One region of the Zoogloea sp. genome, then DNA from elsewhere that is predicted to be linked to it. Evidence: predicted binding sites of a transcription regulator. Region 1 holds the regulator's gene; each other region holds the start of a gene.
The links. Region 1 encodes sigma-54, which starts transcription at its own class of promoters, with help from an activator protein. Its sites were predicted from a motif close to TGGCACGCTTNCTGCTNA; they were not measured.

Region 1 (3,261 bases):
CCGATGCCGTGGTTGTTCTCGAACAGCAGGCCGGCTTGCTCGAAAGCACGCTTCTTGCTGCTCGCCTCGAGTCCGACGACCACATTGGTCGGCGGCAAAAGTTTGGCGATGAGGTTCATGCGAGGACTCTCCCGTGTGCGGAGCGGGCCGACACAGGTTGCCGGTGAAAGGCGATTCAGGAAGATCCGGAGGCGAGGGCCGCCGGGGCCGTTGTGTCAATTGGGGCGCATTATAGCCACAACGGTCCCGGGGAAAAGCGTATTACTTAGCGCCGGGAATCAGGACTCGGCGAGGTGCTGCTTCAGGGAGTCGTGACCGTGGTCGCTGGTCTTGTCCTTGTACTTCAGGACCTGACGGTCGAGCTTGTCGATCAGCCCGTCGATGGCTGCGTACATGTCGGCATCTTCGTTCTCGACGTAGATGTCCTTGCCGCGCACGTGCACGGTGACTTCGGCCTTCTGACGCAGCTTTTCCACCGAGAGGATCACGCCGACGCTGGTGACGTTGTCGAAGTGGCGGATTACGCGATCGAGCTTGGTCGTGACGTACTCGCGGATGGCCGGCGTAACTTCGACGTGATGCCCCGTGATGTTGAGGTTCATGGTTGCTACCTTTCTGTCAGATGGTTTTGCGCAGACTGACCGGCGGAATATCGAGGGACTCGCGGTATTTTGCAATTGTCCGACGTGCCACGACGATACCCTGCTGGCCCAACAACTCGGCAATCTTCGCGTCGGACAAGGGCTTCTTCTTGTCTTCCGCCCCCACGAGCTGGCGAATCAGCGCCCGAATCGCCGTCGAGGAAGCAGCCCCACCGCTGTCGGTGGCAACGTGACTGCCGAAAAAATACTTGAATTCGAAAATGCCCCGCGGCGTGGCCATGTACTTTTGGGTGGTCACTCGCGAAACGGTGGATTCGTGTAGATCCAGCTGTTCGGCAATTTCCCGCAGGGTAAGCGGACGCATTGCCACATCGCCATAATCGAAGAACTGGCGCTGGCGGTCAACGATCGCTTGCGAAACTCGCTGGATGGTGTCGAAACGCTGCTGCACGTTCTTGATCAGCCAGCGCGCTTCCTGCAGGTGGCTCGACAGGGAGCCGCTGGCGCCGCGGTTGTCGCGCAGGATCTGGGCGTACAGCTGGTTGATGCGCAGGCGCGGCATCGCATCCGGGTTGAGGCTGACGACCCAGTTGCTGCGCTGCTTGCGGACCACCACGTCGGGTACCACGTAGCGAGTATCGGCCTGGGAGAACTGGGCGCCGGGGCGCGGGTTGAGGCCGAGGATCAGGGCATGCGCCTCGCGCAGGGTGTCGTCGCTGCAGCGCAGTGCGCGCTTGATCTTCAGGAAGTCGCGGGCGGCCAACAGTTCGAGATGTTCGCTGACGATGGCGATGGCGAGGTCGCGGGCTTCGCTGGTGGGCAGGGTGTGCAGTTGCAGGGCCAGGCACTGGCCCACGTCTTGGGCGCCAATGCCGGCTGGGTCAAGGCTCTGGATCTGGCGGAGAGCGATCTTGAGGTCGTCGAGCTCGATTTCCAGTTCGGGCGGGAGCAGCGGCAGCAGATCGGCCAAGTCCTGGCTGAGGTAGCCGTCGTCGTCGAGTGCCTCGATGAGGAAACGCACCAGGGCCCGGTCCCGGTCGGACAGGGGCGTGAGAGCGACCTGGGCGTCGAGGTGGTCGCGCAGGGACGGCACGGCAGCCTGGAATTCCTGAAAGTCGGTCTCGTCGTCGTCGTCGCGTTGTCCGCCGCTGCCAGCCGCAGCCCATTCGCCAGCTTCGCCGCCGTTGTCGAAATCGTGATCCGGCTCGCGTTCCCGCTCAGCCTCGCGGGATTGCTCCTGCTCGCGTTCGTGGGCGGCCTCGCTGCCGGCCGGCGCCAGCGGGCCGGGTGCCTCGACGCGGCTCGAGCCGAGGTCACCCTCGGGCTCTTCCCGCTCGAGCATGGGGTTCTCCAGGAGGATCTTCTCGATCTCCTGGTTGAGTTCGAGGGTCGACAGCTGCAGCAGCTTGATGGATTGCTGCAGCTGGGGCGTCAGCGCGAGATGCTGGGAGAGTTTGAGCTGGAGGCTGGGCTTCATGAGTCGTATCGGGCCTCAGAGCCTGAAGTGCTCGCCAAGGTACACCTGGCGGACCTGTTCGTTATGAACGATCTCGTCCGGGCGGCCACTGGCCAGCACTTCGCCGGCGTTGATGATGAAGGCACGGTCGCAGATGCCAAGGGTTTCACGGACGTTGTGGTCGGTGATCAACACACCGATCCCCTTGTCCTTCAGGAAGCGGATGATCTTCTGGATGTCGATGACGGCGATCGGATCGACGCCGGCGAAGGGTTCATCCAGCAGGATCAGGCGTGGGTCAGTGGCCAGCGCGCGGGCGATTTCGCAGCGCCGGCGTTCGCCGCCGGACAGGGAGATCGCAGTGCTGTCGCGCAGGTGATCGATGCCCAGTTCGTTCAGCAGCTCGTCGAGGCGGCTGGCGATCTGCGGCTTGGAAAGGTTCTGCAGCTCAAGTACAGCCTGGATGTTCTCGGCTACCGTCAGCTTGCGGAAGACGCTCATCTCCTGCGGCAGGTAGGACAGCCCGAGGCGCGCGCGCTGGTGGATGGGCCGATGGGTCAGCACCTCGTCGTCGAGGGTGATCTCGCCGCCGTCGGCGGCCACCAGGCCGACGATCATGTAGAAGCAGGTGGTCTTGCCTGCGCCATTGGGGCCGAGCAAACCCACTACCTCGCCGCTGCCGACGTTGAAGGAAACGTCGTGAACGACCGTGCGGGCCTTGTACTTCTTGCGCAGGTTGCTGACTTTAAGCAGGCTCATCGCCGGGTTGTTCTTTCAGGACTCTACGAATGATTTCGGTGGAAAAGCCGCGACCTTGAAGAAATCTCGCCTGCCGTGCCCATTCTCGCGCGTCTGCGGGCGGCGTGGCGAACTTTCGGCGGTGGATGTCGCGCGCGCGTTCGAGTTCGCTGTCTGTGGTGTTTTCCTCGATTGCGTCGCCGATCAGTTCGGCGGACACGCCACGGCGGCTCAGTTCCAGTTTCAGGCGGGCGGCGCCGAAGCGGCTGGCCTTCGCGCGCACATAGGCATCGGCGAAGCGGGCGTCGGACAGCAGGCCAAGGTCCACGAGGCGGTCGAGCTCGGCATCGACCTCCTCGGGGCTGCCGAGTGCGCCGAGCTTACGTGCCAGCTCCATGCGGGAGTGCTCCCGTTGGGCCAGGCAGCGCAGCGCGCGCTCATGCAGGTTCATCGCCATCAGGCCGG
Region 2 (3,261 bases), on a different contig from region 1:
AGCTGAATCCTGTCCCGCAGGGGCTGCAGACGCTCGCTGGCACGGCGCGTGGCGTCCTGTTCGGCGAGTTGCCGGCTGGCCGCCTCGAGCGCACCTTGTTCCGAATTCAGCTCATCCTCCAGGATGCGGCGACGATCCGTGTCCCGCGCTTTCTGCGTTCCCGCATCCACCCGCGGAAAACCCGCCGAGCCGCCAGCAGCCCCGCCGGACGACGCAGCAGCAGCCGCCGGACGCGCAGCCCCGGGCACCGACGACACGGCCTGGTCACGGGCAAGCACGCTGCACCCTTTCGAGGAGGTCTTGCTGTTGGTATAGGTCACATGCCCCGCTTCATCGACGCACTTGTAGATGTCGGCATGCACCAGCGGCGAACACAGCAGTGCAGCCAATACCAGGGTTGTTCGAGGGCTCATCATTGGCACAGGTGAAAACCGGAAGCGGGAGCTAGTTTAGGGGCCGGACAGGACAAATACAAACTCCTGACCCGGAAACGAAAAAGGACGGGAGCAATCCCGTCCTTCTTCAACGCAGCGACCGGTCAGCACGCTGACCGGCCTGATCCGGAAGGATCAGATGGCGTAGTACATCTCGAACTCGACCGGGTGCACTTCGACGCGCAGACGGTTCACTTCTTCGCTCTTGAGGGCGATGAAGGAGTCGATGAAGTCATTGCTGAACACACCACCGCGGGTCAGGAACTCGCGATCCTTGTCCAGTGCTTCCAGGGCCTGTTCGAGGCTGGAGCAGACGGTCGGGATGAGCGCATCTTCTTCCGGCGGCAGGTCGTACAGGTTCTTGTCGGCGGGATCACCCGGGTGGATCTTGTTCTGGATGCCGTCGAGGCCGGCCATCATCAGCGCGGCGAAGCACAGGTAGGGGTTCGCGCCCGGATCCGGGAAACGGGTCTCGATACGACGAGCCTTTTCGCTGTTGACGAACGGGATCCGGATGGAAGCGGAACGGTTCTTGGCGGAGTAAGCCAGCTTGACCGGAGCTTCGTAATGCGGAACCAGACGCTTGTAGGAGTTGGTCAGCGGGTTGGTGATCGCGTTCAGGGCACGGGCGTGCTTGATGATGCCGCCGATGTAGTACAGGGCGGTCTCGGACAGACCGGCGTAGCCGTTGCCAGCGAACAGGTTCTTGCCGTCCTTCCAGATGGACTGGTGCACGTGCATGCCGGAACCGTTGTCACCAACGATGGGCTTCGGCATGAAAGTCGCGGTCTTGCCGTACTGGTGAGCGACGTTCTGGACGATGTACTTGGTGATCTGGGTCTGGTCGGCACGACGCACCAGGGTGTTGAACTTGGTGCCGATTTCGTTCTGACCAGCGGTCGCCACTTCGTGGTGATGCACTTCAACCGGCACGCCGCAGGCCTCAAGAGCCAGACACATGGCGGCACGCATGTCGTTGAAGGAATCAACCGGGGGAACCGGGAAGTAGCCACCCTTCACAGCGGGACGGTAGCCGGTGTTGCCACCTTCGAACTTCTCGTCGGACGACCAGGCGCCTTCTTCGGAGAAGATCTTGTGGTAGGCGCCGGACATGCCGACCTTCCACTCGACGGAGTCGAAGATGAAGAATTCGGGTTCGGGGCCGAAGAAGGCGGTATCACCAATACCGGAGGACTTCAGGTAAGCCTCGGCGCGATTGGCGATGGAGCGCGGATCGCGGTCGTAGCCCTTGCCGTCGGCCGGATCGATCACGTCACAGGTCAGGACCAGGGTGGTCTCGTCGAAGAACGGGTCAATGTAGGCGGTGTTGGGATCCGGCATCAGCAGCATGTCGGAGGCCTGGATACCCTTCCAGCCCGCGATGGAGGAACCGTCAAAGGCATGACCGCTTTCGAACTTGTCTTCATCGAAAGCACTGATGGGCACGCCGACGTGCTGTTCCTTGCCCTTGGTGTCGGTGAAGCGGAAGTCAACAAACTTGACTTCGTTCTCCTGGACGATCTTCATGACGTCTTGCGGGGTCATATAACTCACTCCTAACGGGTTGAAGCTGCTGCGCAGTGGATAAAGGTCAATTATTACGACAATTCAGTCGGCGAAACCAACAAGCAGCAAGCGTGCCAGTACGCGAATGAAAACACTTCATTGTGCCACAAGGCTAATGCGCAGGGCTCTTAAAAAAACTCGCACCATAAAGGTGCATAAATACAAACAAGGCACCATTATGGTGCAATTTTACAAAGTAGAGCGATCCGCCCCCAGTGGGACGATGCACCATTGCAGTAATCCCGCAGCCGCTGCTGCAGGCACGCCAGCCGATCAGCGTCCGCACACCACTCAAAAGGCAGATAGACCTCGGCCTCAACCCGCTCGCCAACATAGTGGAAGACAGCTGGCGCAGCCTGCGGCACATCGCCGAGCAAGGTTTCCAGTTCGTTAACCAGCACCTCGCGGCCGGGCAGCGTGCGCCCCGCTGCAGCGATCTGGTCTTCCTCGGTATCCACATGTACAAGCACGTCGAGCACGTCAGGATGGCGGCTGCGCACCCGGTAACGGGCAAGTTCGGCGATCCGGTGCCCTTCCGATACGCTGATCCGGGCATCCACCCGCACATGGGCGTCCACCAGCACCCGGTGAGCCATGCGGCGGGTGCGCAATTCATGTACGTCGATCACGCCGGGCGTTTCGGTCACCGTCGCACGGATCTTGGCCACCTCGTCTGGCGGCACACCGGTATCGATGAGCTCCCGCAACGCCTCATAACCGAGCATCGCCCCCATACGCAGAATCATGAACCCCACCAGCGCCGCACCGAGAGGCTCGAGAAACCGGTAGCCGAGCAGACTGCCGCCGATGCCCACCGCCACCACCAACGACGAGGCCGCATCCGCCCGCGCATGCCAGGCATTGGCCACCAGCATCGGCGAACGCAGGCGCTGGGCCACCGCCAGCATGTAGCGGAACAGGCCCTCCTTGCCAGCCAGCGTCAGCAAGGCCATCCACAAGGCCATCGGATGCAGCTCTGGCAAGGCGTCCAGGGTTTGCAGGCGGCCGGCGGCGGTCAGCAAGAAGCCGGCACCGACGCCCGCCAGCACCAGGCCCAGCACCAGCGAAGCGGCCGTCTCGTAGCGCCCGTGACCATAGGGGTGAAGTTCATCAGCGGGGCTCGCCCCATGGCGGCTGGCGAACATGACCAGAAAGTCGCCGAGGAGGTCGGACAGCGTATGCATGCCGTCGGCAACCAGGCTCTGGGCATGTGAGATCAGGCCGACGGTGATCTGCAGCACCGTCAACACGACATTGACGG
Region 3 (3,261 bases), on a different contig from region 1:
TCCACCCGGCCCGCATCCTCTGGCTACACCGCTGGAGCCCCCGCCTGCTGTCCTTCCGGCTCAGTCGGGAGCCGGGTTTCCGCTTCGTGCCGGGGCAATTCGCACGCCTCGGCTTGCACCAGGCCAACGGGGTACCGGTGTGGCGGGCCTATTCGATGGCGTCGGCAACCTGGGACGACTACCTGGAGTTCTACTCGATCATCGTGCCGGACGGCGCCTTCACCTCCCGCCTGGCGCAGATGCAGGTCGGCGACGAGTTGATGATGGAGCGCCAGCCCTTTGGCTTCTTCACCACCAACCGCTTTGCCGACGGACGTGATCTTTGGATGCTAGGCACCGGTACCGGGCTGGCACCTTATCTCGCGATCCTGCAGGACGAGACCACCTGGACGCGCTTCGAGCGCCTGATCCTGGTGCATGGCGCGCGCAATGCCGATGACCTCGCCTACCGGGCGGAAATCGCCTCCCTGCGGGACCACCCGCTGTGGGCCGAGCACGGGCACAAGCTGGTATACCAGCCGGTCGCCACCCGCGACGACTCAGTTTCCGGCGCACTCCATGCACGCATCCCGGCTCTGCTGCAGAGCGGTGAGCTGGAGGCCCGGCTCGGCATCCCTCTGACTCTCGCCGACTCCCGCATCATGATCTGCGGCAGCCCGAGCATGGTGCATGACACGCACAAGACCCTGCTGGGGCGCGGCTTCCGCCTCAGCCGGCTGAGCGCGCCGGCGCAGATTGCGGTGGAGAACGCCTGGTAGGCCGGACATCGACGCTCCCGTGGAAGCGTCATTTTGTAGGGGCGAATTCATTCGCCCAAGGTGCTTATTTGAGCTCCGAGGGCGAATGAATTCGCCCCTACAGCAATCCCCCACTGCCTCCTCACAGTAATTCTCCACCACGCCCCCCCCAACCGCGGCTTGTGGAATCCATCTCGAAGATGCATTAATTTGGTGCGCAAACCATCAACTTGCACGATCATGGTGCCAAACCATACCTTACCCTGATGGCAAGCCCTTCATTCATCAGGGGTTTTCACTAAAATTGAGCTGGCACAGCACCTGCTTGGTGCCTCGCTTCATTTTCGGAGCCCAAAATGGAGCAAATCAGTAACACCAGCAACGTTCTCTTCGTGCTGCTAGGCGCCATCATGGTGCTTGCGATGCATGCCGGCTTCGCCTTCCTGGAAGTCGGCACGGTGCGCAAGAAGAATCAGGTCAATGCGCTGGTCAAGATCCTTACCGACTTCGGCGTATCCGCCGTCGCCTACTTCTTCATCGGCTACACGGTGGCCTACGGGGTCAACTTCTTCTCCAGCGCTGAAGTGCTGGCGCAGAAGAGCGGCTACGAGATGGTCAAGTTCTTCTTCCTGCTGACCTTCGCCGCCGCCATCCCGGCCATCATCTCCGGCGGCATCGCCGAGCGTGCCAAATTCCACCCCCAGAGCGTCGCCACCTTCCTGCTGGTCGGCTTCGTCTATCCCTTCTTCGAGGGCATCGCCTGGAACGACAACCTCGGCATCCAGCCGTGGCTGGAAGCGGCCTTCGGCGCCAAGTTCCATGACTTCGCCGGCTCGGTCGTGGTGCATGCGGTCGGCGGCTGGATCGCGCTGCCCGCCGTGCTGCTGCTCGGAGCACGCCGTGGCCGCTACACCAAGGACGGCAACGTCTCCGCCCACCCGCCTTCCAACATCCCCTTCCTGGCCCTCGGCGCGTGGATCCTCACCGTCGGCTGGTTCGGCTTCAACGTGATGTCTGCCCAGACCCTCGACAAGGTCAGCGGCCTGGTCGCCCTCAACTCCCTGATGGCGATGGTCGGCGGCACGCTGGCGGCAATGGTCCTCGGCAAGAACGACCCGGGCTTCATCCACAACGGCCCGCTGGCCGGTCTGGTCGCCGTATGTGCGGGCTCCGACCTGATGCACCCGATCGGTGCGCTGGCCACCGGCCTGATCGCCGGTGTGCTGTTCGTACAGCTGTTCACCATTACCCAGAACCGCTGGAAGATCGACGACGTGCTCGGCGTGTGGCCGCTGCATGGCCTGTGCGGCGCCTGGGGTGGCATCGCAGCGGGCATCTTCGGGGCCAAGGCGCTGGGCGGCATCGGTGGGATCAGCATCGTGTCGCAGTTGATCGGCACCGCCGGCGGCATCGTCGTCGCCGCAGCGGGCGGTACCATCGTCTATGGCGCACTGAAGTCCATCGTCGGCATCCGCCTGGATGCGGAGGAAGAATTCGACGGCGCCGACCTGACGATCCACAAGATCACCGCGACGCCGGACCGGGAAACGCACTGGTAAGCGATATAGCAAGAAACGTCACGGAAAGCCGGCTTTGCCGGCTTTTTTCATGGAAGCGCCGCGGGGGAAATCGGAAGCATGTGGGAGCGAACTCATTCGCCCCCACAGCCCCCCACAGCATTCCCTATCCCCCCCCTCAGAAGTCGCCACCTTGCCTCGTCCCGCTCCTGCGACTTAACCTCTGCCTGCCATCGACCCTCTTGCCGGAGGCCCAGCATAGGCACCATGCAGACCCTTTCCCGCATCGACCGCTCCCTGCGGGCCGCCCGGCGCATCGCGCTGAGCCATTACGTGGCCAGCGGCCTGGTGGCGGCGCTCGGCATGTTGCTGATTTCCGGTGTCATGCACTTCTACTTCGGCGCGTTCGCCGCGGCGGCGGCATCGGTGGGCGTGGCCATCGTGATTCCGCCGGACCAGCCTGCTCCCCAGCGCGGCAAGTTCTGGCAGCTGCTGCCGGCCGCGTTGATCGGCCTGCCGCTGTTCCTCGCCGTCCAGGCCCTGCACAACGCGCCGGTGCTGCTCGGCCTGCTGCTGGTGCCGGCCAGCTTCATCGCCTTCCTGGCCGGCGCCTGGGGCAAGCGCGGGCTACCGATCTCCATTTCGATAATGTTCGCGCTGGTGCTGTCGATGGCTGTGCCGGTGCAGGGCGGCACCGGCAGCATCGCAACGACCGGCCTGTACTGCACCATCGGCAGCGCGGGCTACCTGGTGTTCGCCAGCCTGGCCAACTCAGCCCTCAACGCCCGCTACCGGATCCAGATGCTGGCCGACGTGCTCTTTGCGCTGGCGGGCCTGATGCGCTGCCAGGCACGGCAATTCTCTGCCCTGTCCCAGCCGTCGGATGCCGCCCCGCTGATCGGCGAGCTGCTGCACCGCCAGGCCTCACTGGCCGACCAGTTGCAGGCGGCCCGCAACATCCTGCTCGAATCCCCACGCACGCCACGCCGCCAACGCCTGGCCGGCAT

Region 2: a site for sigma-54 is predicted at 2,060-2,077, ahead of glnA (type I glutamate--ammonia ligase). Genes of this name have one in related genera too.
Region 3: a site for sigma-54 is predicted at 1,048-1,065, ahead of ACE3RX_RS13055 (ammonium transporter). Genes of this name have one in related genera too.

The regions. Positions count from the first base shown of each region.
Region 1 is NZ_JAYSDK010000007.1:104,201-107,461, forward strand. Features, by position in the region: gene ptsN (PTS IIA-like nitrogen regulatory protein PtsN) at 1-119, opposite strand, end outside; gene hpf (ribosome hibernation-promoting factor, HPF/YfiA family) at 279-602, opposite strand; gene ACE3RX_RS06335 (RNA polymerase factor sigma-54) at 619-2,079, opposite strand; gene lptB (LPS export ABC transporter ATP-binding protein) at 2,095-2,817, opposite strand; gene recX (recombination regulator RecX) at 2,804-3,256, opposite strand.
Region 2 is NZ_JAYSDK010000012.1:97,586-100,846, forward strand. Features, by position in the region: gene ACE3RX_RS09640 (DUF4124 domain-containing protein) at 1-413, opposite strand, end outside; gene glnA (type I glutamate--ammonia ligase) at 570-1,979, opposite strand; gene ACE3RX_RS09650 (cation diffusion facilitator family transporter) at 2,177-3,261, opposite strand, start outside.
Region 3 is NZ_JAYSDK010000019.1:87,171-90,431, forward strand. Features, by position in the region: gene ACE3RX_RS13050 (ferredoxin--NADP reductase) at 1-758, shown strand, start outside; gene ACE3RX_RS13055 (ammonium transporter) at 1,094-2,296, shown strand; gene ACE3RX_RS13060 (FUSC family membrane protein) at 2,522-3,261, shown strand, end outside.